Regions from separate parts of the Mesorhizobium sp. C399B genome, predicted to be linked through region 2. Evidence: predicted binding sites of a transcription regulator. Region 2 holds the regulator's gene; each other region holds the start of a gene.

Region 1 (10,508 bases), 280 kb from region 2:
CGCCACCATCATCCAGACCCGCCATCGCGTCCCGGAACACCCGCTGAGCGCCGGCCAAGTTCTAGTCTACCAAGTGCCGATACCCGAGCCGTTGCGCTTCCTCGAGCCGCGCGAAACCGAAACGCGCAAAATGCATGCGCTCGAGGAATACGGCCTGATGCATGTGAAGCTCTACGAGGACATTGCCAAACACGGCCGCATCGCCACCACCTATGCCTATCCGGTCAAGGTCGAGGGCCGCTATGTCATGGACCCCTCGCCGACGCCGAAATTCGACAACCCCAAAATGCACCGTTCGCCGGCCCTGCAACTGTTCGGAGCCGGGCGCGAAAAGCGCATCTATGCCGTGCCGCCCTTCACCGATGTCGTCAGCCTCGACTTCGAGGATCATCCCTTCGAGGTCCAGACCTTCGACCTGCCCTGTGCGCTGTGCGCGGCGGAAAATGTCTATCTCGACGAGGTCATCCTCGACGACCATGGCGACCACATGTTCGTCTGCTCCGACACCGACCATTGCGAGAAGCGGCGCGCCGAAGGACATCGCGGCCACCTTGCGGCTGAAAGCCATGTTACCGCAGGAAAGATGAGGCCAGCAGAATGACCGGCGACCCACTGCTGCGCGTCTCCGAACTGTCCAAATTCTACGGCTCGCGCGTCGGCTGCGAGAATGTCACCTTCGACCTGTGGCCGGGTGAGGTTCTGGCCGTCGTCGGCGAATCCGGCTCCGGCAAGACGACGCTGCTCAACTGCCTGTCGACGCGGCTGCTACCATCTTCTGGCACCGCCAGCTACCGCATGCGCGACGGCCAGTTCCGCGAACTCTACCGTATGAGCGAGGCCGAGTGCCGCTTCCTGATGCGCACCGAATGGGGCTTTGTTCATCAGAACCCCGCCGACGGCTTGCGCATGACGGTGTCTGCCGGCGCCAATGTCGGCGAGCGGCTAATGGCGGTCGGTGACCGCCATTACGGCAAGATCCGCGCCACTGCCGTCGACTGGCTGTCGCGCGTCGAGATCGACGAGGACCGCATCGACGACGAGCCGCGCGCCTTTTCCGGCGGCATGCGCCAGCGCCTGCAAATCGCCCGCAACCTCGTCACCGGACCGAGGCTGGTGTTCATGGACGAGCCGACCGGCGGCCTCGACGTCTCGGTGCAGGCGCGCCTGCTCGATTTGCTGCGCGGGTTGGTCACCGATCTCGGCCTGGCGGCCATCGTCGTCACCCACGATCTCGCCGTCGCCCGGCTTCTGTCGCAGCGTATGATGGTGATGAAAGACGGCCGTGTCGTCGAAAGCGGCCTGACGGATCGCGTGCTCGACGATCCCCGCGCGCCTTACACGCAATTGCTTGTTTCCTCGATTCTACAGGTGTGAAGATGGCGCCAAGGCACCCCCCTCTGGCCTGCCGGCCATCTCCCCCTCAAGGGGGGAGATCAGCAGCTTTTATGTCCCGCCCCTTCTACGATGCAGAAGAATGGCGAAGTCGAACGCGACAGCCAATCTCCCCCCTTGAGGGGGAGACGCCTGGCAAGGCAGAGGGGGGTGTTGGCCCGCGGACGAACAACGATTGGAGAACCTTCTGATGCCGACGCCCCTCGTTGTTTCCGGCGTCGCCAAAAGCTTCACCATGCATCTGCGCGACGGCATCAGATTGCCGGTTGTCGCCGGCGTCTCATTCTCGATCCGGGCCGGTGAATGCGCCGTGCTCGGCGGGCCTTCCGGCGCCGGCAAAAGCTCGATCCTGAAAATGCTCTATGGCAATTATGCCGTCGATGAAGGCCAGATCATCGTTCAGCATGAGGGTGGCCTGATCGATCTCGCCATCGCCAGCCCGCGCACGGTGCTTTCCGTGCGCCGCCAGACGATCGGCTATGTCAGCCAGTTCCTGCGCACCGTGCCGCGCGTCTCCGCGCTCGACGTGGTCGCCGAGCCGCTGGTCGAACGCGGCGAGGACCGCGAGAGCGCGCGGAAAAAAGCACGCACCTTGCTGGGGCAGCTCAATTTGCCGGAAAAGCTCTGGGCGCTGCCGCCGGCGACTTTCTCGGGCGGTGAGCAGCAGCGCGTCAATATCGCGCGCGGCTTCATCACCGAGCATCCGGTCTTGCTGCTCGACGAGCCGACAGCTTCGCTCGATTCGAAAAACCGCGACGTTGTGGTTGCGTTGATCGCCGCCAAGAAGGCCGGCGGTGTCGCCTTGCTCGGCATCTTCCATGACCCGGATGTGCGTGACGCCGTCGCCGATCGCATCATCGACGTGACCTCTTTCGCCGCCGGAAAAATCGCTGCATGAGCAGGAAACTATCGGAAGCGCCGTTGGTCCACGCCACGGCGCAGGTCGAGAACTCGACATTGGGGCGCTGGACAGAGATCGCCGACCGCAGCCGCGTGTCCGAAAGCATCCTCGGCGACTATTCCTACATCATGCAGGACTGCGTCGTCTGGTGCGCGACCATCGGCAAGTTCTCCAACATAGCCGCCGCCGTGCGCATCAACGCCACAAACCACCCGACCTGGCGGCCGACGCTGCATCACTTCACCTATCGCGCCTCCGACTATTGGGACGACGCCGAGCACGAAACAGAATTCTTCGCCCAGCGCCGCGCCAAACGCGTCTCCATCGGCCACGACACCTGGCTCGGCCACGGCTCGACCATCCTGCCCGGCGTCACCGTCGGCGATGGTGCTGCCGTAGGCGCCGGCGCTGTGGTGTCGAAGGATGTCGCGCCCTACACCATCGTTGGCGGGGTGCCAGCCAAGCCGATCCGCGAGCGTTTCGATCGCCGCACGGCCGAACGCTACCAGGCGCTCGCCTGGTGGGACTGGGACCACGCCAGGCTGCGCGCCGCGCTCGACGATTTTCGCGTACTCGAGGCAGAAGCGTTCCTCGAGAAATACGGCGCCTGATCGGGTGCGATCACCCCCACTTGGCGCACGGCTGTGGAGCGTAACAAAACTGACATCTTGATGACATGGCAGGTTCATGTCGCTGCGCTAGGCGAGAACCAGGCGATCAATTCAGGTCTGGAACTCTTCGATGTTGTCGACCCCTGCCACGCTCGAAATCCGCGGCGTCTCGCGCCGATTTGGCAAGAACACCGCCGTCAGCGCCATCGACCTGTCGATCCCGCAGGGCCAGATGGTCGGCATCATCGGTCGTTCCGGCGCCGGCAAATCCACCCTCCTTCGCATGATCAACCGTCTCATCGACCCCAGCCAGGGATCGATTTTTTTTGACGGTGCCGAGGTCTCGCGGCTGCGTGGCTCGCCGCTGCGACGCTGGCAGCGCGACTGCGCCATGATCTTCCAGCAGTTCAACCTGGTGCCGCGCCTCGATGTGCTGACCAATGTGCTGCTCGGCCGTCTCAATCATCGCTCGACCTTTTCCAACCTGCTCGGCATGTTTACCCGCGCCGAATGCGCCGAGGCGATTGCAGCACTCGAGCGCCTCGACATCGCCCGCACCGCACTGCAGCCAGCCGGCACGCTGTCTGGCGGCCAGCAGCAGCGCGTCGCCATTGCCCGCGCCATGATGCAGCAGCCCAAGGTGCTGCTCGCCGATGAGCCGATCGCTTCGCTCGACCCGCTCAACGCCAAGGTGGTGATGGACTCGCTGCAGGACATCAACCTGCGCGAAGGCATCACCGTCGTCACCAATCTGCACACGCTGGACACCGCCCGCACCTATTGCAACCGCATCATCGGCATGGCTGCCGGCAAGATCGTCTTCGACGGTCCGCCGGAAGCGCTCAACCGCGAGGCCGTGCGCCTGGTCTATGGCGCCGACGGCAACGGCGTCGATATCTCCGAGGCCATCACCTCGACCAGCATCGCCTACAAGCAAAAGATCGCCGCATCCGCCAGCCCGCTCGAGCCCGCATTCCCCGGGTACTGATCCATGATCCCGAAAAGTGGATACCGGTTTTCGGAAAAGATCATGGACCAAAACTGAGCCGCACTGGATCGACCGCCCGCGTCAAGGGCACTTGCAAAAATCAAGAACGCTGCCGGCGCGGGGCCGGAACTTACAGGAGAGACATCAAATGTTCAGGAAGATGGTATTCGGCGCCGTTTCGGCCCTCGCCATGACAACCAGCGCCGCGCATGCGGCCGACCTCAAGGAATTCCGCGTCGGCATCCTCGGCGGAGAGAACGAAACCGACCGCCTGCGCAACTATCAGTGCCTGGCCGATCACCTGAAGACCGAATTCGGCTTCGAAAAGGTCTCGCTGTTCCCCGCCGCCGACTATGACGGCGTCATCCAGGGCCTGCTCGGCGGCACGCTCGACTTCGCCGAACTCGGCGCTTCCGGCTACGCCAGCGTCTACATCAAGGACCCGAAGGCGGTCACCCCGATCCTCACCACCCAGCAGACCGACGGCGCCACCGGCTATTATTCCATCGGCCTGGCGCTGAAGTCTTCGGGCATTACCGACATCAAGTCGGCCAAGGGCAAGAAGCTCGGCTACGCCGATCCGGACTCGACCTCGGGCTACCTGATCCCGCTGACCCAGATCCCGAAGGACACCGGCGCCTCGAACGACGCCTACTTCGCCTCGACCCAGTTCAATGGCGGCCATGAAAACAACATCCTCGCCGTTCGCGACGGCAAGGTCGACGTTGCGGTTGACGATTCCTCCGGCATCGGCGACTTCAAGAACGGCTACACCTCCGGCACCTTCCACAAGGTCACCGCCAAGGGCGCCGTCGACCCCAACGACTTCGTCGAAGTCTGGCGCTCGGGCCTGATCCCGAACGGCCCGCTGGTCGTGCGCACCGCGCTCGGCGACGACATGACCGCCAAGCTTGCCGCCTTCTTCACCGACCTGCCGAAGAAGGACAAGGCCTGTTTCGAAGGCGTCGAAGGCGGCGACTTCACCGGTTACGTCCCGGTCAAGCCTGACTTCTACAACGTCATCGTCGAAGCCCGTAAGGCAGCCATCGGCGGCTGACGGCAAAATCAGAAAGGGCGACGTGAAAAACGCCGCCCTTTTTGCATGTCCCGATCATGACCATCTCAGCAACAGCCCGCTCCAACGCGACCCTGCAGGTAGCCAACGCCTGGCAGCGCCAGATATCGTTGCGGCGGCTTTATACCATCCTCGGCATCGGCCTGCTGCTGGCGGCGACGCTGTCGAGCATGTGGTTCGCCGACGAGGCCAATGCCGGTCACTTCTGGGACCGGCTGCCGCATATATTCGACTTCCTCAGCTGGCTGATCCCGAAGGACTGGAACGACGTCTGGCGGGCGCTGTTCGACATCGCCTCGCCGCATGACACCGGCACCCAGGAGTTCAACTTCCCGCTCGGCCGCGTCTATGTCTGGGGCGGCTTCTACATCCCCGAATATTTCGAGCTGATGCTGACCACACTCAACGTGGCGCTGGTCTCGACCTTCATCGGCTTCATCTTCGCCGTGCCGTTTTCCTTCATCGCCGCGCGCAACCTGACGCCGCATCCGGTGCTGCGGCTCGTCGTCAAGCGCTTCATGGAATTGCTGCGCGCCTTTCCCGAGATCGTCATTGCCGGCCTGTTCGCGGCCATCGTCTCGACCGGCCCGATTGCCGCCATCATCGCCATCGGACTGCATTCGATCGGCGCGCTGGGCAAGCTGTTCTACGAGATCAACGAGAACATCGACATGCGCGCCGAGGAAGGCCTGAGGGCGGTCGGCGGCAACTGGTTCGAGCGCGTGCGCTTCGCCGACCTGCCGCAGGTGCTGCCCAACTTCATGTCCTACACATTGCTGCGCGTCGAGATCAACGTGCGGGCGTCGACCATCATCGGCGCCGTCGGCGGCGGCGGCATCGGCGAGGAATTGAAGCTGTCGATCTCGCGCGGCTTCGGCGCCAAGACGGTGGCGTTGGTGCTGCTGTTGTTCACGACGATCTTCATCGTCGACCAGTTCTCCGCCTGGCTGCGCCGCAAGCTGGTCGGCGAGCAAGCTTTTCTGATGAGCGCTTAAATGACCGCTTTGACCACTGATCAGGTCCAGTCGATCGAGGAACGCTATCCGCAAATCTTTCGGCGGCCGGCCTACAAGCGCTTCGCGCCGCTGTTCCTGTTCGGCGGCATCCTGCTCTACCTCGTTTACGCCTTGTGGTTTTTCAACCTGCCGCAGGTGATGCGCGACTCGCATTGGGAGCGCCTGCCGCTCTTCCTGACGCAATGGATCAGCAACGATCTGCAGCCTGAATTCCGCCTCGACCAGCCCGAAATCACGCCGAAATACCCGCGGTTTTCAGCACTCGGCGAGAACCCAGATCCCGACTGGGTTGTCAAGAACGCGGATGGCACCTTCACCGTCCTGATCGATGGCGCGGCCAGGTCCGTCACCTTCGACAAGACCAAAGCGACGATCGTCGCCAATGGCGAGACGGTGCCGGTGGCGCTGACCAGCGGTAAGCCGGTAATTACAGGTCCGGTGCCTGGCTGGATCACCGCGCATGACGACGAGATCGTCGCCAGGATGGGCTTTGTCGGCGAAGTGCGCGTCACCGTCGATCGCGTCAAGGTCCGCAAGCGCTTCCTCGGCTGGGCAAATTTCGTCTTCGACACGCGCTCGCCCTTCTTCGGCAAATCGGCCAGTGAAGTGATCTCGCTGATCTGGTCCGGACCGGAACTTAAGCCTGGCACCTCGAACCTCGCGCTCGCCGGCGACAACATCTGGAACAATGCGGAGTGGCAGCATGGCGACGTCTGGACGAAACTGCTGCAGACCATCGTCATGGCCTTTCTCGGCACGTTGCTCGGCGGCCTCGTCGCCTTCCCGCTCGCCTTCTTCGCCGCCCGCAACATCACGCCGAGCGGATTGTTCGGCCAGGTGCTCAAGCGCTTCTTCGATTTCATGCGATCGGTCGACATGCTGATCTGGGCGCTGTTCTTCACCCGCGCCTTCGGCCCGGGACCGCTCGCCGGCAGCGCCGCGATCTTCTTCACCGAAATAGGCACGCTCGGCAAAATCTATTCGGAAAGCCTGGAAAACATCGACGACAAACCGCGCGAGGGCATCAAGTCGACCGGCGCCAACGGCCTGCTGGTGCAGCGCTATGGGGTCATGCCGGAAGTGATCCCGGTCTTCATCAGCCAGACGCTCTACCAGTGGGAATCCAACACAAGAGGCGCCACCATCATCGGCGCCGTCGGCGCTGGCGGCATCGGCCTGAAACTCTGGGAAGCCATGCGCACCAATTCCAACTGGGCCAACGTCTTCTACATGGTGCTGCTGATCCTGCTCGTCGTGTTTGTGTTCGACAACATCTCGAATTTCCTGAGACGCCGGCTCAGCCGGACCTGATTACAACAGGATGCAGGCCGAGGAGGGGTGACGTGCGAGGGACAGCACCCCCCTCTGTCCTGCCGGACAGAGGGGGGTGTGAAGGAACGCAGCACTCCTTGGGCGGCGCGGCTAAGCCGCCCGCTTCCACCCATCCCTGATATGCCTGTATCCCTCGCGATAAACTGCCTCCGGCGTCTCGGAAAAATCCCGCCACACCTTGGTCGCCGCCGCCAGATCCTTCAGCGACCTGCCAAACGCCTCGATCGTCAGCCAGTCGTCATAGCCGCTCTTGCGGATGGCCGCGAAAGTCTCTTTCCACGGAATGTTCCCGCGTCCCGGCACGCCGCGATCGTTCTCCGAAAGGTGGATGTGCACGACATTCCTGCGGTGCTTCGTATAGGCGCCGATCGGGTCGGCTTCCTCGATATTGGCGTGGAAGGTGTCGTACATCGCCTTGATGTGCGGCCGGTCGATGGCATCGACGTGCTCGGACAGATCGGCCATCGTGTTCAGCAGATAGCACTCGAAACGGTTGAGCGCCTCCAACCCGATGGTAACGTTCCGCTTGCCGGCATGATCGCCAATGGCGCGCTGCGAGGCGATCGAGCGCTTCTTCTCGGCAGCGGTCGGCCCGCTGCCGGAGAAGGCGCCGAGCGTCGAATGCAGCGGCCCGCTCAGCGTACTCGCGCCGAGCGCCTGGGCGCAATCGATCGCCCATTTCATGTAGCCGATGCCGGCCTTGCGGGTCACGGCATCCGGCGAAATCAGATTCATCGCCGGGTCGCCCATCGCCGTAACAGCCGTGCGCTCCAACCCGATGCGGTCGAGCAGATCGCCAAGCTTCTTGTAGTCCTCTGGCGTGCCTGAGAAGATCGGTATCTCGACGCCGTCGAAGCCGGTCGCCTTGATGTCGCGCAGCAACGGCTCGTGTTTCTTAGACACGGAAGTCGTCCACAAAAACATGCACATGCCGATTTTCATCGACAGCCCCTCCCCATTTGACGGCGCGCTGGTTTCTTTCGCACCTCGCACCATGCGCCCTCATTCGGCCGCTTCGCGGCCACCTTCTCCCCGAAGGGAGAAGAGACTTGGCGCCGGCGCTCCCTAAAGTTTCGTCCACGCCCCGTTCTTCTTCGACGACTTCACGCAGGCCTCGATGAACGCCATACCTTCGACGCCGTCCTGGAAGGTCGGGAACACCACGTCCTTGCCCGGTCTGCCGCCCTTCTTGCGTGCCGCGCGGATCGCGCGCGCCGCCTCCTGGTAGATGTTGGCGAAGCCTTCGAGATAGCCTTCCGGATGGCCAGACGGAACGCGGCTGACGCGTGCCGCAACCGGCAGCGCGCCGGCGCCGTTGCGGGTGAGCAGCTGCTTGGGCTGGCCGAACGGCGTGTACCAGAGATAGTTCGGATCGGCCTGCACCCATTCCAGCCCGCCTTTCGAGCCATAGATGCGCAGCTTCAGCCCGTTCTCGTGGCCGGGCGCCACCTGGCTTGCCCAGATCATGCCCTTGGCCGGATGCACCTTGCCGACCGGCTTGAAGCGCAGCATGACATTGACATTGTCGTCGAGCAGCCGCCCCGGCACGAAAGCGTCGAGATCGGCCGACAGGGAATCGAGTTCCAGACCCGAGACGAACCGCGCCAGATTGTAGGCATGGGTGCCGATGTCGCCGAGCGCGCCGCCCGCGCCCGCCTGCTTGGGGTCGGAGCGCCACGCCGCCTGCTTCTGGCCGGTGGCGGCAAGGTCTTCGGTCAGCCAATCCTGCGGGTACTCGGATTGCACGATGCGGATGTCGCCAAGCTGGCCCTTGGCCACCATCTCGCGCGCCTGGCGGACCATCGGATAGGCCGTGTAATTGTGCGTCAGCACGAACACCTTGCCGGTCTTCTCGACTATCGCCGCGAGCTTCTTGGCCTCGGCCAAAGTCGTCGCCAGCGGCTTGTCGCAGATGACGTGGATGCCCGCCTCGAGGAAGACCTTGGCCGCCGGCACGTGCACATTGTTGGGGGTGACGATCGCCACCGCCTCGATGCCGTCCGGGCGCTTGGCCTCGGCCTTGGCCATCTCGGCATAGGAGGCGTAGCTGCGCGCCGGGTCGAGACCGAGTTCGGCGGCGGAAGCCTTGGCGCGCTCGGGATTGGCCGACAGGGCGCCGGCCACCAGCACGAAGTCATTGTCCATGCGCGCCGCGATCCGGTGCACCGCGCCGATGAAGGCGCCTTGGCCGCCGCCGACCATACCATAGCGGATCGGGCCGCCCCCCGCTTCCGACTTCGATGCGCCGACCATGTCTTTCTCCTGCTTGTGTCAAATACCCATCATGGCGCGCAGCATCTTCTTGTCGGTGGTGCCGCCGGCGAAATCATCAAAGGCCTTTTCCGTCACCCGGATAATGTGGTGCTGGATGAAGGGCGCGCCTTCGGCCGCGCCGTCCTCCGGATGCTTGAGGCAACACTCCCACTCGAGCACCGCCCAGGAATCGTAGCCATACTGGGTAAGCTTGGAGAAGATGCCGCCGAAATCGACCTGCCCGTCGCCAAGCGAGCGGAATCGCCCCGCGCGATTGGTCCAGCTCTGATAGCCGGAATAGACGCCTTGCCGCCCCGTCGGATTGAACTCGGCATCCTTGGCATGGAAGGCCTTGATCCGCTCGTGATAGATGTCGATGAATTCGAGATAGTCGAGCTGCTGCAAAAGGAAATGCGACGGGTCGTAGTTGATGTTGCAGCGCTTGTGACCGCCAACCGCATCCAGGAACATCTCGAAGGTTGCGCCGTCGAAGATGTCCTCGCCAGGATGGATCTCATAGCCGACATCGACGCCGTTTTCGTCATAGACGTCCAGGATCGGCTTCCAGCGTGTGCCGAGCTCGGCGAAGGCCTCCTCGATCAGCCCGGCCGGCCGCTGTGGCCAGGGATAGAGGTACGGGAAAGCTAGGGCGCCGGAAAACGTCACCGAGGCTTTCAGGCCAAGATTCTTCGAGGCCTTGGCGCCGAACTCCATCTGTTCGACCGCCCATTTCTGCCTGGCCTTGGGGTTGTTGTGCACCGCAGGCGGTGCAAAGCCGTCGAACTGGGCATCATAGGCCGGGTGCACCGCCACCAGCTGCCCTTGAAGATGCGTCGACAGTTCGGTGATCTCGACGCCGGCATCCGCGCAGATGCCTTTCACCTCGTCGCAATAGGTCTTGGAAGATGCCGCCTTCTTGAGGTCGAACAGGCGTGCATCC
Region 2 (10,508 bases):
AAGGCAATTTGGTATGAACATCATGACCGAACAGTCCCTTGAGAATGCAGTGGGCGACAAAATGAACGCCAAGTCGAACGAAGTCATCAAGATGCGCGGCGACAAGGTCGGCGTGTTCTATGGCGAGAAGCAGGCGTTGTTCGACGTCAATCTCGACGTCCGCCAGAACCAGGTGACGGCGCTGATCGGCCCGTCCGGCTGCGGCAAGTCGACCTTCCTGCGCTGCCTCAACCGCATGAACGACACCATCGATTCGGCGCGGGTGACCGGCAAGATCACGCTCGATGAAGACGACATCTACGACAAGAACATCGATGTCGTCGAACTGCGCGCCCGCGTCGGCATGGTGTTCCAGAAACCCAACCCGTTCCCGAAGTCGATCTACGAGAACGTCGCCTACGGCCCGCGCATCCATGGGCTGGCCAAGCGCAAGTCCGACATGGACCAGATCGTCGAGCAGAGCCTGAAGAAGGCTGCGATCTGGAACGAGGTCAAGGACCGCCTGCAGGAGCCCGGCACCGGCCTGTCCGGCGGCCAGCAGCAGCGCCTGTGCATCGCGCGCGCCATCGCCGTGTCGCCGGAGGTGATCCTGATGGACGAGCCCTGCTCGGCGCTCGATCCGATCGCCACCGCCCGTGTCGAGGAGCTGATCGACGAACTGCGCCAGAACTACACGATCGTCATCGTCACCCATTCGATGCAGCAGGCGGCGCGCGTCTCGCAGCGCACGGCGATGTTCCATCTCGGCTATCTCGTCGAGGAGGGCGCCACCGACAAGATGTTCACCAACCCCGACGACAAGCGCACCCAGGACTACATTACCGGCCGCTTCGGCTGAGCCGTCCGGCGGGTGAATTTTCAGGCACGAGGACCAAGATCATGGGTGAACATACCGTCGCCTCCTTCGATGAAGAGCTCGGGCAGATCAGCAAGCTGATCCGCGACATGGGCGATCTGGCAGGCTCGATGGTCAGCGGCTCGACCAGGGCGCTGCTCAATTCGGACAATGCGCTGGCACAGCGTGTCGTTTCCGACGACGCCATCATGGATGCGCGCCAGCGCGAACTGGACGACCGCGCCATCACGCTGATCGCCAAGCGCCAGCCGATGGCCAACGATCTGCGCGCCGTGGTCGGCTCGATCCGCATGGCGGGCGACCTCGAGCGCATCGGCGATCTCGCCAAGAACATCGCCAAACGCGTCGGCACCGTGGGCTTGAGCGTCACGCCGCGCGACCTCTCGCACTCCATCGATGCCATGGCGCAACTGGTGCTGATCCAGGTGCAAGGCGTCGTCGAGGAATATGCCGCCACCGATGCGGCAGCTCTTGCAAAACTCAGGAATGACGACGAGCGCATCGACGTCAAATACACGTCCGTGTTTCGTGAGCTTTTGACCTACATGATGGAAGACCCTCGCAACATCACCGCCTGCACGCATCTCTTGTTCTGCGCCAAGAATCTTGAGCGCATCGGCGATCATGTCACCAACATCGCCGAAAATGCGTATTATGTGCTGACCGGCCAGCAATTGCCCGCCAATCGTCCGAAGCAGGACGAGACGGCGATGGCCACGCCGGCCTGATGAGGGTGAACTGCCTATGATCGCGCCACGCATCATGGTCGTGGAGGACGAGGAGCCGCTAGGCGTGCTCCTCCGCTACAACCTCGAATCCGAAGGCTATCAGGTCGAGGTGGTGACACGCGGGGACGAGGCCGAGATCCGCCTGCAGGAAAACGTGCCCGATCTCCTGGTGCTCGACTGGATGGTGCCGGCTGTCTCCGGCATCGAGCTCTGCCGGCGGCTTAGAGTGCGGCCCGAAACCGAGCGGCTGCCGATCATCATGCTGACCGCGCGCGGTGAGGAAAGCGATCGCGTGCGCGGCCTGTCCACCGGCGCCGACGACTATCTGGTCAAGCCATTCTCGACGCCGGAGTTCATGGCGCGCGTGAAGGCGCTGCTGCGCCGGGCCAAGCCGGAAGTGCTGTCCAGCGTGCTCAAGGTCGGCGACATCGTGCTCGACCGCGAGTCGCACCGTGTCTACCGCAAGAAGAGCGAGATCAGGCTCGGACCGACCGAGTTCCGGCTGCTCGAATTCATGATGCGCCATCCCGGCCGCGTGTTCTCGCGCAGCCAACTGCTCGACAATGTCTGGGGCGAGACGATCTATATCGACGAGCGAACCGTCGACGTCCATGTCGGGCGCTTACGCAAAGCGGTCAACAACGGCCGCATGCCGGATGTCATCCGTACCATTCGCGGCGCCGGCTACGCGATCAGGGAAGACTAGGATGCTGCGCGTCGCGCCGTTGCCGGCCATTCAGGCGACATGCTTGCCGGATTTGGCCTGAATGCCCGGCGCGAAAATCTCCTGATCGACGAAGCCGAGCGCGCGCATGGCACAGCCTTCGCGGATCAGCGGCAGCTCGTTGGGCTCGGTGTCGAAGGAGATCGATTTCGAGTGCTGGCCGCCGGCGGTCTGGGCGATCGCTTCGCGCAATGCCGGCTCGATCAGGTCGAAGGCGGCGGCGCTGACGCCGACCATGGCGACGGGTGCCGGATCGATCAGCGCAAACAGGCTGCCGAGGCCGAAGCCGAGCGCCTCGCCGGCCTTGCGATAGGCTTCGCGCTCCGGGCCGTCGGTTTCGCGGGCGCGCGCGGCGAGTGCGCGCATATCAGCGTCGCTGATATCGACCGGCTCGGCATCCTCGCCCATCATTTTGGCGCTGCGCCAGATGGCGTAGTTTCCGGCATAGGCTTCCACGCAGCCGCGCCGCCCGCAGCGGCAGAGCGCGCCGCCCGGACGGTGGATCATGTGGCCGAACTCGCCGCCCGAGGAATGGGTGCCGGTGAACAGTTCGCCTTTCAGCACCAGGCCCATGCCGATGCCGTGCGATAAGAGGATGGCGATAAAATTGTCGCGGTAGCGCTCGGGCTGGCGCCATTGCAGCGCCACCGCCATCATGTTGCAATCGTTCTCCATGGTGGCAGGAATGCCGAATTCCGCTTCCAACATGTCGGCGAAGGCAATGTCGGTCAGTGGCGTGATCGGCGACCACAGCATGGCGCGCGCCTGCGAATCGGTGATGCCCTGGATGCCCATGGCAATGCGGGCGATGCTCTGGACATCGAGGTCGGGATCCTCAAGCCGCCGCCGGACGATTGCTACGCATTCGCCAATCAGCTCGTCGCGCGGCTTGGTCAGCGTGTCCAGCCGGCGCTGTTCCTCGGCGACGACGTGGCCGGCATAGTCGATGACGGTGACGGACAGGAAATTGAGCGACAGCACGACGGTCATCACCGCCGCCGCTTCCGGGTTGAGACCAAGGCCCACCTGCGGCCGGCCGCGTTTCAGTGCGCCGGTCTCGCCAGGTTTGCCTTCAATCAGGATGCCTTCTTGAATCAGATCAGACGAGATTGCCGATATGGTCGAGTGGCTGAGGCCGGTGGTCGCCGCAATCTCGGTCCGCGACGGCTGGCCGGCCCGGCGCACGGCTGAAATCACCATCGCACGGTTGCGACGGCGCAGATCGTCGTGGCGGATTCCAACCGACATTTGTTTCCTCCCGGCCTCCTCGCGCCTCATGATAGTGAAGGCGTTCGACGGCACCAGCCAAATATTGGCAGACGCCGGCAGCCCTGTCATTGTTTATTGCGGACCTCGAAAAAATTCGGCACGGCCATCAGAATCCATCAGAATCGATGTTGACAGCGCGTTATCATTGAACCAGTATTTTTTCGAGGCTCGAAAAAATAGCGCCTCTGTGTGCCGGCCCTCGGGCCAGTTTTGTCGCGCCGCACGCGGCGCAGGGAGGATTATGATGAACAGATTTGCAGCCGCCATGCTGGCGGGTGTCGCCATGTCGCTGGCGCTGATGTCGGTCGCGCAGGCGAAGGACAAGGTCATCGGCGTGTCGTGGTCGAACTTCCAGGAAGAGCGCTGGAAGACCGACGAGGCGGCGATGAAAACGGCGATCGAAGCCGCCGGCGACAAGTACATTTCGGCCGACGCGCAGTCCAATCCCGGCAAGCAGCTGACCGACGTCGAAAGCCTGATCTCGCAGGGCGCCAACTCGCTGATCATCCTGGCGCAGGACGCCTCGGCCATCGGCCCGGCGGTGCAGAAGGCGCTGGACGAAGGCATTCCGGTCGTCGGCTATGATCGCCTGATCGAGAACAAGGACGTCTTCTACCTGACCTTCGACAACAAGGAAGTCGGCCGCATGCAGGCCCGCGAAGTGTTCAAGGCGAAGCCCGAAGGCAACTATGTCTTCATCAAGGGCTCGGGCTCGGATCCGAATGCCGATTTCCTGTTCTCGGGCTCGATGGAAGTGCTCAAGGAAGCCATCGACTCGGGCAAGATCAAGAATGTCGGCGAGGCCTATACCGATGGCTGGCTGCCGGCCAACGCCCAGAAGAACATGGAACAGTTCCTGACCGCCAATGACAACAAGGTCGATGCCGTGGTTGCGGCCAATGACGGCACCGCCGGCGGCGTTGTCGCCGCGCTGACGGCGCAGGGCCTTGCCGGAACGGTTCCGGTCTCGGGCCAGGACGGCGACCATGCCGCCCTGAACCGCATCGCGCTCGGCACGCAGACGGTGTCGGTGTGGAAAGACGCGCGCGAACTCGGCAAGAACGCCGCCGAGATCGCCTCGCAGCTTGCCGATGGCAAGAAGACGGGCGACATTGCCGGCGCCAAGGACTTCACCACGCCTGGCGGCAACACCGTCAAGTCGCTGTTCCTGACCCCCGTCGCGATCACCAAGGACAACCTCAACGTCGTCATCGACGCCGGCTGGATCAAGAAGGACGAAGTCTGCACAGGCGTCGCCGCCGGCAGCGTCGCGGCTTGCAACTGATCTCGACGACTTGAAGAAATGAGGCGCCGCGGCTGTCAAGCCGCGGCGTTTTCTCTACGAGAATTGTGTGTTTCCGCCATCGGCGGCAAACTTCTAGGCTGTGGTCCGGCATCCGCGCCAGACGGCAAGCCGCTGGAGGACATCATGACCGACACGACCTCAAATCCGCAGGCCGATACGGCACGAGCGTCTGAACTCGGCGCGGTCGCCCGGTTCCTGAAAGCGACCGAGCTCGACACGCGCATGCTCGGCATGGTCGGCGCGCTGCTGGTCATCTGGGTCGGCATACATATCCTGTCGGGCGGGCTTTTCCTGACGCCGCGCAATCTTTGGAACCTGTCGGTGCAGACGTCCTCGGTCGCGATCATGGCGACCGGCATGGTACTGGTCATCGTCATGCGCAACATCGACCTTTCGGTGGGCTCCGTCGAAGGCGTGATCGGCATGATCATGGGCGTGGCACAGGCCGAATTCCTGATTCGCGTCATCGGCTTCCAGCTTGGAAACCCCTGGCTCTGGGTCGTCGCGCTTGCCGCCGGCGTGGTGCTTGGTCTGCTGATCGGCGCGTTCCAGGGCTTCATCATCGCCTATATGCAGGTTCCGGCCTTCATCGTGACGCTTGGTGGCCTGCTGGTCTGGCGTGGCATGGCATGGCTCATCACCAGCGGGCGCACGGTCGCGCCACTCGACGCCACCTTCCAGCTGATGGGCGGCGGACCACGCGGCTCGATTGGCGCCGCTGCCAGCTGGATCGTCGGCATCGTCGCCTGCGCGGCGGTCGCCTTCGCGCTGCTCAACGGTCGCTCACAGCGCAAGCGCTTCAGCTTTCCACTGCGCCCCGTCTGGGCCGAGACCCTGCTTGGCGTGGTCACTTGCGCGGCCATCCTCGGCGCCGTGTGGATCGCCAATTCCTATCCATGGCCGATCGGCATCGTGCGCCAGTACGCACAGCAGAACGGCATCACCGTTCCCGAAGGCGGGCTGTTCATCGCGCATGGCATCGCCATACCGGTGCTGATGGCGGTGATTGTCGGCATCATCATGACGTTCATCACCAAGCGCACGCGTTTCGGCCGCTATGTCTTCGCCATCGGGGGCAATCCGGAGGCAGCGGAACTCGCCGGCATCAACACGCGCTGGGTGACCATGAAGGTGTTCATGATCATGGGTGTGCTGGCTGCAATCAGCGCGGCGATCTCGTCGGCCCGTCTCAATGCGTCAACCAATGCGCTGGGCACACTGGACGAGCTTTTGGTGATCGCGGCCGCTGTCATCGGCGGCACGTCGCTCGCGGGCGGCGCCGGAACGGTGATGGGCGCCATGCTCGGCGCGCTACTGATGCAGTCGCTGCAATCCGGCATGGTGCTGCTCGGCATCGACTCGCCGCTGCAGAGCATTGTCGTTGGCGCTGTCCTGGTCATCGCCGTCTGGCTCGACACCGTCTACCGCAAGCGCGTCTAGGGAGGAACGATTATGGAAAAAACTGCTCCCACCGGTACGCCACTGATCGACATGCGCAACATCTCGATCGCGTTCGGTGGCATTCGCGCCGTCGACGATGCGTCCATCGATCTTTTCCCGGGCGAAGTGGTGGCGCTGCTTGGCCACAACGGCGCCGGTAAGTCGACGCTGATCAAGATCCTGTCGGGCGCCTACAAGCGCGATGCCGGCCAGATCTTGGTCAACGGCCAGGAGGCCTCGATCTCCAATCCGCGCGACGCCAAGAAATACGGCATCGAAACGATCTACCAGACGCTTGCGCTGGCCGACAATGTCGACGCTGCCGCCAACCTCTTCCTCGGCCGCGAACTGATGACCGCGTGGGGGACACTCGACGATGTCGCCATGGAGGCCGAGGCGCGCAAGGTGATGGGCCGGCTCAATCCGCGCTTCCAGCGCTTCAAGGAGCCCGTGATCAAGCTATCGGGCGGCCAGCGCCAGTCGGTGGCGATCGCACGCGCCATCCTGTTCAACGCCCGCATCCTGATCATGGACGAACCGACGGCCGCGCTTGGGCCGCAGGAGACGGCGCAGGTCGGCGAACTGGTAAAGCAGCTCAAGGCCGACGGCATCGGCATTTTCCTGATCAGCCACGACATTCACGACGTGTTCGAGCTTGCCGACCGGGTCTGCGTAATGAAGAACGGCCAGGTCGTCGGCACCGCGCTCACCACCGATGTGACGCAGGACGAAGTGCTCGGCATGATCATCCTGGGAAAGTGCCCGCCCGGCGCCATTCCCGGTCCGGGTGCGCTGAAGATCGCGGCCTGAGACCACGCTATCGTCAGCTGTCATGTTCACTGATGCTCGAGATCGATAAGCCGGCTAAATATGCATGATATGCCAGCTGTCATTATGGCTTGGCCGCGCCATTGTCTTGCCGCGGCGACTTGCCCATAAAGGTCCCGAACCGTCCATGGGCCTGCGTTGAAGAAGTTTTTCCCGATCCTTGCCTTCATTGCCGTTGCACTGATCAGCCTGACGATGGCGGGCTTCGCCTATTTCGCGACCCAGGAAGCGGCGCGCATCAAGTTCGAGGCGACGGCCGACGACGCGCTCAACCGCATCGAAAGCCGTATCGATCTGCATCTGTCACTGCTGCGCTCGACGCAGGCGCTGTTCGACGCCCGCAATGGCGAGATTTCAGGTAGCGAATTCAAGGCCTTCTTCAGCGCCCTCGATGTCGATAACAATTTCGCCGGCCTGCGCGGCATCGGCTATCTCAGGCTGGCCAAGACCGGTGACGAAGCGGCGGTCGAGCGCGACATGTTGCGCGACCGCGGCGCCGCCCACACGGTCTATCCGGACACGACACAGCCATGGCGCACGCCCGTCGTGCTGTTCGAGCCGCTCGACCCTGCCAACGAATCCACCATCGGCTACGACATGTTCACCGAGCCGGTGCGGCGCGAGGCGATCGAAAAAGCGATGGCCGATGACGCACAGCACGCAAGCGGTCTGGTCCAGCTCGGCCAGGACACTGGCGCGGCGCAGACCTTTACCGGTTTCCTGGTCTTCGTCAGGCTCAATGTCGAAACCGCGCCGGATGGTATCAATGCGTCCAGATCATCGACATCAGGCCTTCTCTACGCGGCCTTCCGCGCCCGCGACCTGTTCCAGACCGCGCTCAGCCGCACGCCTTTGCTGCCGGTCAACACCGCGGTCTATGACGGCACGGCCGACGCCGACAATCTTCTGTTCCAGTCGGAAACGCCGCCGGTTGCGAGCTTTGGCGACAGGCTGTTGGTGACGCGCAAGATCATCGTCGCCGGTCGGCCGTGGACGGTGCTGTTTCGGCCGACAAGTGCATTTTCGCAACCGTCCTCGCGCGCCATTCCGGTCATGCTCGGGCTGTTCGGCCTGCTTCTGGCGGGGGCCATCGCGTTGGTGGCGCGCTACCAGGAGCGCGCCTACGACGCCAAGTCGCTGCTGCATGAAACGACGGAAAAAAGCCTGCTCGAAAAGGATTTGATGCTGCAGGAGATGAAGCATCGGATCAAGAATTCGATCACGCGGGTGCTGGCGATTGCGCGCCAGACGGCAGCGCAAGCAACCGACGTGAAGGAGTTCTCAACTTCCTTCTCAGCCCGCCTGCAGGCAATGGCGGCTTCCCAGGATATGCTGACGCGTTCGCGCTGGCAGAAGGCCGATCTTGGCGACCTGCTGCGCATCGAGCTCGGCCAGGTGTTCGGCAAGGAGCTTCCGGAAGGGATATTGTCAGGGCCTCAGGTGCTGCTCGACGAGAGGACGACGCAGGCGCTTGGCCTGACCTTTCACGAACTGGCGACGAATGCGCTGAAATATGGCGAGGCCGGCAATTCCCTGGGTGCGCTCAAGGTCGACTGGTCGTTCGAGGGGCGCGGGTCCGAGCGGATGCTGGTTCTGAACTGGCGCGAGGCCGGGCAGAAGGAACTCGAAGCGCCGGCGAAGACCGGCTTCGGCACCAAGCTGATCGACCTCAATGTCACGCGCGAATTGCGCGGCACGATTGCCCGAGATTTTCGCATCGATGGGCTTACGGTGGAAATCAGGATCCCGCAGCCTGATGCAGTCAAACAAACGGAGACCGGCTGACCGGTCTCCGTCGCGATTGTCTGACGCTTTTGAAGCGGATCAGCAGCGAGCGGTGTAGAGCCGGCCGCGATTGTCGCGATACTGGCAATAGCCGTTGCGCAGGTTGCGCACCAGCAGGCCGGAACCGGCGCCAACGGCTGCGCCGATCAGCGCACCCTTGCCGCCGCCGATCAGTCCGCCGGCCAAAGCACCGACACCGGCGCCGACACCGACATCCTGCTCGGTCGTGCTGCAGCCGCTGACGGCGACCACCGTAACCATGGCAATAATCAATTTCCGCATAGAATCTCTCCTCACTTTTGTCCTCACTTTAGTAAGCTCCAGCCGCTATTTAGCACGAAACAGCAGCCTTTGCCCGCTCGATCTTATTGTTGGCTAAGAGAGTCTTTTTCGCGGCGCGTGGCGTTCGACGCGACCACGACACTGGAAATCTGCAAAGACGCGTCGAGGGTGCCGTCCGGGCGCACGTTCCAGACGATCTGGTCGTAATCATCCTCCAGCGCGGGGTCGACCGTAAGACATTTGGCAACGACGTGCTCGGCCTGACCCTGCACGTCGCCGGCAGCGAATGGACGTTCTGCCGTGCATGCTTCGGCGGTTTCGAAAACACTGACCGGCACCGGCAGTTCACGACATTCGGTCATGTTGTTCGAACAGCCAATTACCAAAAGCAAAGCGGCGATGTGTTCCACGGCGATACGTCCTCTCGCCATAAGAACGGTCCACAGCCGTCAAAGTTCCTGTGCCGAAAGGGGCGTTAATAATTGGTCGGCTACGAGCTGGACAGCTTCTGAGCCAGGCTGCTTGGGAGCAGCGTGAACCTGAGCATCTGGCTCAGGCCAATTGCGACGCCACGATCAGCACAACAGCGGCGACGAGCGCGACAGCGGCGACGCGAAGCAAGGGATGCCAGGCGTGCTGCAAAGGCGAGGCTGAAGCGTCAGGATCCTGAAAGCCGCTCATGGACACCCGGGCGGCCTGCTCCAGCCTGTTCATATCGGCAACCGTCATGATCATTCCTCCCATACTCGCGTTGCAGGCTGCGGCCGAAACATCGGTTGAATCGGTCAAGATCCAGCAATCTCTGGGAACCACAGCATCGGATTTTATGGTGAACAGCCGGTTAAGGAATCCCGCCGCTCATTCGGTTTCGAAATTGCCGTGCGGAACGACGAGGCGATATTCGAGGCGGTCACTGGTGATCTCCAGCGTCGCCGTGCCGTTCAGCGATGCCGGCACGACACGTTCGAGGGCAACGCTGCCGAAGCGTTTCTCGGTGCGCCTGTTATCATTGGCGACAATGGCCTCGACCCAGGTCAGCGACAAAGCCGGCTTGTCTGCGGCCTCTGCGACGTTCGACAGATCGGCGGTTACCTCGACAAAGCCGTCCGGCCGCGCCAGGGCGCCGTAGCTGAATGAATTGACGGCGAGTTCGTGCATTGCCAGTCCAATATGAATGGCCGCGTTGGGATTGAGGTAGGGGTTGACGCCATTGAAGCGCAGGCTCTGCGCGGGATCGGCGCCGTAGCGAACGACCTGGCCGCGGATAAGCTCGCGAAGTGCTGCACCCCG
Region 3 (10,508 bases), 2.7 Mb from region 2:
CGCTTTTTCTTCATCGAGGACCCCGACGGCTACAAGATCGAGGTTCTGCAGCGTGGAGGGCGCTTCCAGTAGGGGATTATCAGCCGCATTCAGCCGCGCGGCGCCAGCAACGGCGCTGTTCAAGGGCGCAAACAGCAAGCAGGGAGGAACAAATGGTCACGATCTATGACGCGAGGCTCTCACGTCGTGAACTTCTCAAACGCGGCGGCATCGGCGCGTTGCTCGTCATTTCCGGCAGCGCCGTCATCAGCCCTGAAAATGCCTGGGGGCTCGAGACATCGGCGCTCAAGCCCGAAACCATGGCGACGCTGATCCAGATGGCGCGCGACATCTATCCGCACGATCAGGTGCCCGACAAATACTACGCCATCGCCGTAAAAGGGCATGACGAGCAGGCCGGCAAGGACGCTGCCTACAAGATGATGATCGAAGACGGCATCGCCGACCTCGACAAGAAGTCGGGCGAGGGCGGCTATCGCGGCCTCGGCTGGGAGGAGCAGCGCGTCGCCGTGCTGCAGCAGATCGAGGCGACGCCGTTCTTCCAGTCCATCCGCGGCGGCCTCGTCGTCAGCCTCTACAACCAGCAGGAGGTGTGGCCGATCTTCGGCTACGAGGGCGAATCCTACTCCAAGGGCGGCTACATCGCGCGCGGTTTCGACGACATAGAGTGGCTCTGAGCCCTCCGTCGTTCTGAAACCCCGCAAACAGGAATTCATGGGAGGAAACCATGGCAGCTTCATTTGATCTCAACAACGATGGCGTGGTCGTGATCATCGGCTCCGGCGCCGGCGGCGGCACGCTCGGCAACGAACTCGCCCAGAAAGGCGTCGATGTCGTCATCCTCGAGGCCGGCGCGCGCCACGAATACGAGAATTTCATCAACGACGAGTGGGGTTCCTTCAGCCAGCTCGCCTGGACGGACAAGCGCACAACCTCAGGCGACTGGCGGGTGTCGAAGGATTTCCCCAATTTGCCGGCCTGGATCGTCAAATCGGTCGGCGGCTCGACCACGCACTGGGCCGGCGCCTCGCTGCGCTTCCAGGAGCATGAGTTCAGGACGCTCTCGACCTACGGCAAGCTGGAAGGCGCCAACCTGCTGGACTGGCCGGTCACATTGGCCGAGATGGAGCCGTACTACGCCAAGGCGGAAGCCAAGATGGGCGTCACCGGCACCAATGGCTGGCCGCGGCTGCCCGGCAACAACAACTTCAAGGTGCTCAAGGCCGGCGCCGACAAGCTCGGCTATAAGGAATGTCATACCGGCAACATGGCAATCAATTCGGTCGAGCGCGACGACCGCAACTCCTGCCAACAGACCGGCTTCTGCTTCCAGGGTTGCAAATGGGGCGCCAAATGGTCGACGCTCTACACCGAGATTCCCAAGGGTGAGGCGACCGGCCATCTCGAGGTCCGGCCAAACGCCATGGCGATCAAGATCAACCATGACGCTAGCGGAAAAGTGACCGGCGTCGTCTATGCCGACAAGGACGGCAATCTGCAGGAGCAGAAGGCCCGCATCGTCGCCGTCGCCGGCAACTCGATCGAAAGCCCGCGCCTGCTGCTGAACTCCGAGTCAGCGAAGTTTCCGCAAGGGCTTGCCAATTCGTCGGGGCAGGTCGGCAAGAACTACATGCGCCACACCACCGGTTCGGTCTACGCCATCTTCGACCAACCGGTGCATATGTATCGCGGCACCACCATGGCCGGCATTATCCGCGACGAGGCGCGGCACGATCCCTCACGCGGCTTTGTCGGCGGCTATGAATTCGAGACGCTGTCGCTCGGCTTGCCCTTCATGGCCGCCTTCCTCAATCCCGGCGGCTGGGGCCGTTCCTTCACCACCGCGCTCGACCACTATGATCACATGGCTGGCCTGTGGATCGTCGGCGAGGACATGCCGCGCGCGGAAAACCGCGTCACGCTGCACAAGGACGAGAAGGACGCGCACGGCATGCCGATCGCCGACGTGCATTTCGATGATCATCCCAACGACACGGCGATGCGCAATCATGCCTACAAGCAGGCCACAGCGCTTTACGATGCGGTCGGCGCGACGCGCTCCTTCCCGACGCCGCCCTATCCCTCAACCCACAATCTCGGCACCAACCGGATGAGCGAAAAGGCGGAAGACGGCGTCGTCAACAAGCACGGCCAGGCGCACGACATCAAGAACCTGTTCGTGTCGGACGGCAGCCAGTTCACGACCGGTGCGGCTGAAAATCCGACGCTGACGATCGTGTCGCTGGCTATCCGCCAGGCCGAATACATCGCTTCGCAAATGTCGGCCAAGACGATCTGAGCCGTCCTCCCGGATCGCTACGCGGAACGCGCATGGCGCGTTCCGCCTTTTTCACTAGGACTCACTATGCGCCGACCGGCTGTCCGTCCCTGCGGCGGATGGCGACGACGGAAGGTCGCGGCAACTGGCCGTCTTTGAAATCGGGCCATAGCGTCTGCACCTTGTCGAGCGTCTCGGCATCTTCCGCAGGGTGCTGCACCGACAGGAACAAAGTCGTGCCGTCCGGCGTGAAGCACGGGCCGGTCGCTTCGGCGCCGTGCGGGCAGGTGAACAGCAGCTTCGGCAGGCCGCGCGCCGCACCTTCGGTGTCGACGCCATAGACGCCGTCCGGCAGGTCGAAATCATTGGCGCCGTCCGTCGCCACCCACAGCCGCCCCGCCGGGTCGAAGGTGATGTTGTCGGGGCAGACGAACCAGCCATTGTCCGACGTATCCGGATGAAAAGTAGCGCCGACCTTGGCATCTTTCGGGTTGCCGCAGAGCACGAACAGGTCCCAGGCATAGTTTTCGGCCGTGTGGTCGGCGTCCGCGCCGCGGCCGCCAGGCGGGATCAGTTCGACAATATGGCCCCAGAGATTTTCCGGCCGCGTGTTGGCCGGATTGACCTTCGACTGGTCGCGCTTCTTGTTCTTGGTCATCACCGCATAGACGCGGCCGGTCACCGGATTGGTCTCGATGTCCTCTGGCCGGTCCATCGGCGTGGCGCCGAGCGCATCTGCCGCAAACCGCGTCTTCAACAGCACCTCGGCCTGGTCGGCAAAACCGTTCTCGGCGGTAAGCTTGCCCTGGCCGTGCACCAGCGGCAGCCACGTCATCGAGCCATCGGCATCGAAGCGGGCGACCGACAGAACGCCATCGTCGAGCAGATCGGCGCCGGAGCCCGGGTTGGCCTTGTCATAGGCCTTGGCCGAGACGAAGCGGTACATGTATTCGAAATAGTCGTCGTCACCCATATAGACGACAACGCGGCCGTCCTTGTTGAGGACCACGGTCGAGGCCTCATGCGACATGCGGCCAAGTGCCGTGCGCTTCACCGGCCTGGACTTAGGATCGTAAGGGTCGATCTCGACCACCCAGTCGAAGCGGTTGGCCTCGTTCGGTTCCTTGTCGAGGTTGAAGCGGTCATGGAAGCGGCCGCGGCCATAGATATCGGAGCCGTCGAAGCCGTAACGGTCCAGAAGCTCGGCGGTCGGCGCCTTCTTCGGGTCGCCGCCGAAAATGTCGGACACGCCTTCCTCGCAGGTCAGCACCGTGCCCCACGGGGTAACACCGCCGCTGCAATTATAGCTGGTGCCGAGCACTTTCGTGCCAGTCGCGTCGGCCGAGGTTTTCATCAGCGCATGGCCCGCAACCGGTCCGGAAACGGTCATTTCGGTGTTGGCGGTGATGCGGCGGTTGAGCGGGCTGTCCGCCACGGTTTCCCACGTGCCGTCCTTTACCTGCACCTCGAGGATCGAATGGCCCATCGCGGCCATGCCGAGATCGACCTGTTCCCTGGTCATCGTCTTGCCGGCATCGCCCTCGGTCATCCCCGGAAACATCACATTGGGCGAGATGTATTCGTTGTTGACGCAGAGCAGGCCATGATCGGAATTCACCGTGCCCTTGGGCAGCGGCATGAAGGCGATGTAGTCGCAATTGTAGCCGAAGCGCTTTTCCTGTTCCTCCGCCGCGACCTTGTTGCCGTCGAATTCGGCGAGGCCGGCTGCAAGCGGGTCGCCCCAGCGCGCGACGATGGTCGTCTCATAGCCTTCGGCGGCGGCATGGGTCTTGCCGTAGACCCGTTTCAGCTCGGGAAAGCCGAGCGTCGACTGCGCTGTGGCGGCATGCGTTTCGCCGGCAAACAAGGAGCCGACAAAGCTGCCGCCGGCAATCAGCGCGCCGGAGGCGAGGCTGCCTTTCAAAAGAGACCGGCGCGAGACGCGCTCGGCGATGATTTCGCGGATGACGGGGGAGGATGAAGACGGTGCATTGGCCATGGTGTCTGCCTCTCAGGGTGGATGTTACGGCGCACCGTTGCCCCTAGTCTGCTTAGGCAACATTCACATGACATAAGAGGAAGGTTTTGCCGCAACTGGGCGCGGCACTACGCATCGCTCAGCCCTTGGTGCAGGTCGAGGCGGTGAAGGCGCCGTCGGGCTGCTTCAGAATGATGTCGAATGACGGGGCGGTCTCGCCGTCCAGTGTTGCCTGTGTCATGGAGACGGAGTTGCCACCGGTGGTATAGCCGCCCAGCGGCCCGAGCCAGGTGATCTCGCCATTGGCGTTCATCTGATAGTTGTAGCCTTGCGTCGCGGTGCCGAATGTCACCGGACCACTATAGACATTGCCCTTGATAGTGATGTCGCCGAGGTTGAGGAAGGCGCCGAGCAAATAGACCTCGCAATGATAGGTGCCGTCCGGAAGCTTGCCCTCGCTGAAATCGGCGCGCGCGGCGCCGCTCGTTGCCATCAGCAGCAGGATGCCGGAAATGCATGAGGTGCGAGATGTCATGACGTCACTCTTTTGAAGGGCGAGCTTGCCCTATTTTTGCGCGGTACCGCAACATTGTTAGCCCGGAACACACGGCCGGAGATCAAAAACTAGGCATTTGTCTCAATTGGGCAAAAATTAGGCAAAAGCCATGTGCGCTGCGCAAATTTGCCTCAATCAATTTTCGCCGGCTACCACTGTTTTCTCGAGGCTAATATACCAACCGGCTGATAACGCTCGGCTATTCCATCTTCGTGAGCGGCGCCTTTGCGTTTGGCACGGCAGTTGCATTGCATTATCGCGGTGCAATCAAACAGCTTGGGAGTCTTCGGTATGAGGGGTAATTTCTCCACAATAACAAAAATGTTTTCGGCCGGCGTGGTCGCCGCCGGCCTGTCGATGTCGTCTCCGGCCCAGGCCGCCGAAGACACGATCAAGGTCGGCATTCTGCATTCGCTGTCGGGGACCATGGCGATTTCGGAGACGACGCTGAAAGACGCCATGCTGATGCTCATCGAAGAGCAGAATGCCAAGGGCGGTCTGCTCGGCAAGAAGCTCGAGGCGGTCGTTGTCGATCCGGCCTCCAACTGGCCGCTCTTTGCCGAAAAGGCGCGCGAGCTGATCTCGAAGGACAAGGTCGCCGCCGTGTTCGGCTGCTGGACCTCGGTGTCGCGCAAATCGGTGTTGCCGGTGTTCTCGGAACTCGACAACATCCTGTTCTACCCCGTCCAGTATGAGGGCGAGGAAAGCGAGCGCAACGTGTTCTACACCGGCGCCGCCCCGAACCAGCAGGCGATTCCTGCCGTCGATTATCTCATGAGCGAGGACGGTGGCTCGGTGAAGCGCTGGGTGCTGGAAGGCACCGACTACGTCTATCCCCGAACCACCAACAAAATCCTCGAGGCCTATCTGAAGGCCAAGGGCGTCGCCGCCGAAGACATCATGGTCAACTACACGCCGTTCGGCTTCTCCGACTGGCAGACCGAAGTCTCCGCAATCAAGAAATTCGGCTCGGCCGGCAAGAAGACCGCCGTCGTCTCGACCGTCAATGGCGACGCCAACGTTCCGTTCTACAAGGAACTCGGCAACCAGGGCATCAAGGCCGAGGACATCCCGGTCATGGCCTTTTCGGTCGGTGAGGAAGAACTGGCCGGTCTCGATACCGCGCCGCTGGTCGGCCATCTCGCTGCCTGGAACTATTTCGAGAGCGTCGACACACCCGAAAACAAGAAGTTCATCGCCGACTGGCACAAGTTCATCAAGAATGACAAGCGCACCACCAACGACCCGATGGAAGCTCACTATATCGGCTTCAACATGTGGGTGAAGGCGGTCGAAAAGGCCGGCACCACCGATCCCGACAAGGTCATCGACGCCATGGTCGGCGTGTCCGTGCCGAACCTCACCGGCGGCTATTCGACCATGATGCCGAACCATCACATCACCAAGCCGGTGCTGATCGGCGAGATCCAGGCCGACGGCCAGTTCGAGACCGTGTCGCAGACGCCCGGCCTCGTGATGGGCGACGAATGGTCCGACTATCTGCCCGATTCCAAGGACCTGATTTCGGATTGGCGCGCGCCTCTGTCCTGCGGCAACTTCAACGTTGCCACCGGCAAATGCGGCGGCAAGGGCACGAACTGATCCCTCCCGGGACCGACCGATCGTGGACGCGTCCACGATCGGTACCGCCAAGCGTCCGGGCGCTTCAGCCCGCCCGGACGCGGAATTTCCCCACAGAAGAGTATCTGAACGGATGATCCTGTTGCGCACTCTCGGCCTCATGCTGGTGTTCCTGGTGGCAAGCCTATTGCCGTCGAACGCAGCCGAAGCCGATCTGCGCGCCATCGTCGCCAAATTCGCCACGGGCACGGGCTTTGCCGCCACTGAGGCCGTCGTGCGCGAACTTGCCGCCACCGGCGATCCGCTGGTCGAGCGCCCGCTTGCAGCGCTCGCCGAAGGCAACCTTTACATCCGTAAAGCCGATTCAGCCGTCTTCGTCGGCAGTGAGGCCGCCGACAGCGTCACGCTGCTCGACCCGCTGAGTGGCGAGAAAGCCGGCGACGCCCCCAAGGCCGACATCACGAAGATCAAGGTCAACAACACGCTGCGTCGTGTCATCCGAGATGCACTGGGAACGCTGACGTTGCGCGCGAAAGATCCTTCTGTCCGCATCGCCGCCGCCGACACCATGTTCAAGACCCCCGATGCCGCCAATATCGAGCCGCTCGATGCAGCCATCGCCGCCGAGACCGACGCCAAGGTCAAGGCATTGTTCGAACAGGCGCGCGCGGCATCGGTGCTGGTCTCCGACAAGCCGGAGGCCGACAAGCTTGCCGCCATTGCCCTGATCGGCGCGCGCGGCGACCGCGACGCGGTCTCGCTGCTCACCGCGGTCGAGGCCAATGCGCAAGGCGCGGTCAAGGATGCCGCGACGGCGGCAATCGCCAGCATCAATTCGAGCCTGGCGCTGTGGGATGCCGGCCAGAACATATGGTACGGCATCTCGCTTGGCTCGGTGCTGCTGCTGGCCGCCATCGGCCTCGCCATCACCTTCGGCGTCATGGGCGTCATCAACATGGCGCATGGCGAGATGGTGATGCTCGGCGCCTACACCACCTTCGTCGTCCAGCAGGTGATCCGAACCTCATTCCCCGGCCTGTTCGACTGGTCGCTGGTGATCGCGCTGCCGCTCGCCTTCCTGGTTGCCGCTTCCGTCGGCCTGATCATCGAGCGCGGCGTCATCCGTTTCCTCTACGGCCGGCCGCTGGAAACGCTGCTCGCAACCTGGGGCGTCTCGCTTGTCCTGCAGCAGGCGGTGCGCTCGATCTTCGGACCGACCAACCAGGAGGTCGGCAACCCCTCCTGGATGTCGGGATCGTTCGATGTCGGCCAACTCGCCGTCACCTGGAACCGCCTCTGGATCCTGGTCTTCGCGCTCACCGTCTTCGGCGTGCTGCTCTTTGTTATGAAGCGCACGCCCTGGGGCCTTCAGATGCGCGCCGTCACCGCCAACCGCCGCATGGCCGCCTCGATGGGCATCAGGACGCCTTGGGTCGATGCGCTGACCTTTGCGCTCGGCTCCGGCATTGCCGGCATTGCCGGCGTCGCGCTCAGCCAGATCGACAATGTCTCGCCCAATCTCGGCCGCGGCTACATCATCGACAGCTTCATGGTCGTGGTCTTCGGCGGCGTCGGCAATCTCTGGGGCACGCTGGTCGGCGCCTTCTCGCTCGGCATCGTCAACAAGGTTCTCGAACCCTATGCTGGCGCGGTGCTCGGCAAGATCGTCGTGCTGGTGCTGATCATCCTGTTCATCCAGAAGCGCCCGCGCGGCCTGTTCGCGCTCAAGGGCAGGGCGGTGGAAACATGATCACGGGACGCTTCTTCGCCGCGGGTGCCGACCGTCGCATCGCCATCACTATTTTCATCCTGCTGACGGCCGCCATTATCGTGCCGCTGCTCAACCTCGCAGTGTCGCCGCAAAGCGCGTTCTATATTCCGTCCTACATCGTCGCGTTGACGGGCAAGTACCTCTGCTATGCATTGCTTGCCTTGGCGCTCGATCTCGTCTGGGGCTATTGCGGCATCCTCTCGCTCGGCCATGGCGCCTTCTTCGCCCTCGGCGGCTATGCGATGGGCATGTACCTCATGCGCCAGATCGGCTCGCGCGGCGTTTACGGCAATCCGATCCTGCCCGATTTCATGGTGTTCCTGAACTACAAGGAATTGCCCTGGTTCTGGACCGGTTTCGACCACTTCTGGTTCGCCGCCATCATGGTGCTGGCGGTGCCCGGCCTGCTCGCCTTCGTCTTCGGCTGGTTCGCCTTTCGCAGCCGCGTCACCGGCGTCTATCTCTCCATCATCACCCAGGCGATGACCTACGCGCTGCTGCTCGCCTTCTTCCGCAACGACATGGGTTTCGGCGGCAACAACGGCTTGACCGATTTCAAGGATATTCTGGGTTTCAACGTGCAGGCCGACGCCACCCGCTCGGCCCTGTTTGCCGCCAGCGCCATCATACTCGCGCTCGCCGTCTTCATCACCTGGGCGATCGTCGGCTCCAAATACGGCAAGCTGCTAATGGCGGTGCGCGACGCCGAGAGCCGCACCCGCTTCCTCGGCTGGCGGGCGGAGAACGTGAAGCTGTTTGCCTTCACCGTCTCGGCTGTCATGGCCGGCATCGCCGGCGCGCTCTATGTGCCGCAGGTCGGTATCATCAATCCCGGCGAATTCGAGCCGTCCAATTCCATCGAAGTCGTGATCTGGGCAGCCGTCGGTGGGCGCGGCACCATTGTCGGCCCGATCGTCGGCGCGCTGCTGGTCAACGCCGGCAAATCCTGGTTCACCGGCCTGCTGCCGGAGTTCTGGCTGTTTGCGCTCGGCGGCCTGTTCGTCGCCGTAACCCTGTTCCTGCCCAAGGGCATCGTCGGCATGTGGGATTCCTGGCGCGGTAACGCTCGGGCGATGCGGGCTGCAGCGATTGCAGAGGAAGCGGGCACAGACCCTGATGCCGCGCCGCCATTGAAGATCGTGCGCAGCGCAGCAACAACGCCCGGTGCCTGGTCCGCGTCCGGGCCTGAACCGCAGCCGGCGGAATAGAGCGATGTCGAAGTCCAACACCATCCTCTATCTCGACGGCGTCTCGGTCTCCTTCGACGGTTTCCGCGCCATCAACAATCTGTCGCTGGTGCTCGACAAGGGCGAGATGCGCGCCATCATCGGTCCCAACGGCGCCGGCAAGACGACGATGATGGACATCGTCACCGGCAAGACCCGGCCCGACGAGGGCGAAGTGTTCTTCGACGGCCAGGTCGATCTGACCCGGCACGACGAGGCGGAGATCGCCATGATGGGCATCGGCCGCAAATTCCAGAAGCCGACCGTCTTCGAAAGCCACAGCGTCGAAGACAATCTGATGCTGGCGCTGAAGGGCCCGCGCTCGATCTTTCCGGCGCTGTTCCATCGCCGCTCGGCCGCCGAAGCCAGACAGATCGACGACATCCTCGGCATCATCCGGCTGGGCGACAAGCGCCACGATCTGGCAGCCAATCTCAGCCATGGCCAGAAACAGTGGCTGGAGATCGGCATGCTGCTGGCGCAGGACCCGAAGCTGCTTTTGGTTGACGAGCCGGTCGCAGGGATGACCGATGCCGAGACCGAGGAAACCGCGCGGCTGCTCAAGGACATAGCGCGCGACCATTCGGTCATCGTCGTCGAGCACGACATGCATTTCGTGCGCGAACTCGGCGTCAAGGTCACCTGCCTGCATGAGGGCTCGGTGCTGTCGGAAGGCTCGCTCGATTTCGTCTCGGCCGACGAGCGGGTCGTCGAAGTTTATCTCGGGAGATGAGCATGGTCTGGCGGGTGCAATTCCATCGCTTCGACTTTTCGTTCCTCCGCTTCTGGAGAAGGCGCTGACATGCTCGAAGTTTCCAACGCCACGCTCCATTACGGCGCTGCTCAGGCGCTGCGCGGTGTGTCGCTGACGGCGGGTGCCGGCAAGATCACCTGCGTGCTCGGCCGCAACGGCGTCGGCAAGACCAGTTTGATGAGATCGATCGTCGGCCACCACCGGCTGACGAGCGGAAGCGTTGCCTTCGAGGGGAAGGCGCTCGACCGGAGCGCGGCGTATGATCGCGCCCGGTCGGGCATCGCATTCGTACCGCAGGGCAGGGAGATCTTTCCGCTGCTGACGGTGCGCGAAAACCTGGAGTCCGGCTTTGCGCCGTTGAAGC

The links. Region 2 encodes PhoB, which activates phosphate uptake and scavenging genes when phosphate is short. Its sites were predicted from a motif close to TGTCATNNANCTGTCAT; they were not measured.
Region 1: phnC (phosphonate ABC transporter ATP-binding protein) is a predicted target of PhoB. The motif match lies at 2,954-2,970, and genes of this name have one in related genera.
Region 3: NLY36_RS31035 (PhoX family protein) is a predicted target of PhoB. The motif match lies at 4,334-4,350, and genes of this name have one in related genera.

Annotation. Positions count from the first base shown of each region.
Region 1 is NZ_CP100472.1:2,324,797-2,335,304, forward strand. Features, by position in the region: gene NLY36_RS11005 (alpha-D-ribose 1-methylphosphonate 5-phosphate C-P-lyase PhnJ) at 1-601, shown strand, start outside; gene phnK (phosphonate C-P lyase system protein PhnK) at 598-1,374, shown strand; gene phnL (phosphonate C-P lyase system protein PhnL) at 1,583-2,290, shown strand; gene NLY36_RS11020 (DapH/DapD/GlmU-related protein) at 2,287-2,904, shown strand; gene phnC (phosphonate ABC transporter ATP-binding protein) at 3,035-3,892, shown strand; gene phnD (phosphonate ABC transporter substrate-binding protein) at 4,041-4,949, shown strand; gene phnE (phosphonate ABC transporter, permease protein PhnE) at 5,006-5,962, shown strand; gene phnE (phosphonate ABC transporter, permease protein PhnE) at 5,963-7,294, shown strand; gene NLY36_RS11045 (sugar phosphate isomerase/epimerase family protein) at 7,406-8,257, opposite strand; gene NLY36_RS11050 (Gfo/Idh/MocA family protein) at 8,381-9,568, opposite strand; gene NLY36_RS11055 (sugar phosphate isomerase/epimerase family protein) at 9,587-10,508, opposite strand, start outside.
Region 2 is NZ_CP100472.1:2,602,778-2,613,285, reverse strand. Features, by position in the region: gene pstB (phosphate ABC transporter ATP-binding protein PstB) at 14-838, shown strand; gene phoU (phosphate signaling complex protein PhoU) at 880-1,584, shown strand; gene phoB (phosphate regulon transcriptional regulator PhoB) at 1,601-2,290, shown strand; gene NLY36_RS12390 (ROK family protein) at 2,321-3,556, opposite strand; gene xylF (D-xylose ABC transporter substrate-binding protein) at 3,822-4,862, shown strand; gene NLY36_RS12380 (sugar ABC transporter permease) at 5,007-6,323, shown strand; gene NLY36_RS12375 (ATP-binding cassette domain-containing protein) at 6,336-7,133, shown strand; gene NLY36_RS12370 (CHASE domain-containing protein) at 7,290-8,936, shown strand; gene NLY36_RS12365 (YMGG-like glycine zipper-containing protein) at 8,976-9,218, opposite strand; gene NLY36_RS12360 (hypothetical protein) at 9,302-9,628, opposite strand; gene NLY36_RS12355 (hypothetical protein) at 9,771-9,947, opposite strand; gene NLY36_RS12350 (sensor histidine kinase) at 10,077-10,508, opposite strand, start outside.
Region 3 is NZ_CP100472.1:6,470,242-6,480,749, forward strand. Features, by position in the region: gene NLY36_RS31020 (VOC family protein) at 1-72, shown strand, start outside; gene NLY36_RS31025 (twin-arginine translocation pathway signal) at 153-677, shown strand; gene NLY36_RS31030 (GMC family oxidoreductase) at 728-2,299, shown strand; gene NLY36_RS31035 (PhoX family protein) at 2,364-4,277, opposite strand; gene NLY36_RS31040 (hypothetical protein) at 4,396-4,791, opposite strand; gene urtA (urea ABC transporter substrate-binding protein) at 5,104-6,414, shown strand; gene urtB (urea ABC transporter permease subunit UrtB) at 6,527-8,143, shown strand; gene urtC (urea ABC transporter permease subunit UrtC) at 8,140-9,372, shown strand; gene urtD (urea ABC transporter ATP-binding protein UrtD) at 9,377-10,123, shown strand; gene urtE (urea ABC transporter ATP-binding subunit UrtE) at 10,193-10,508, shown strand, end outside.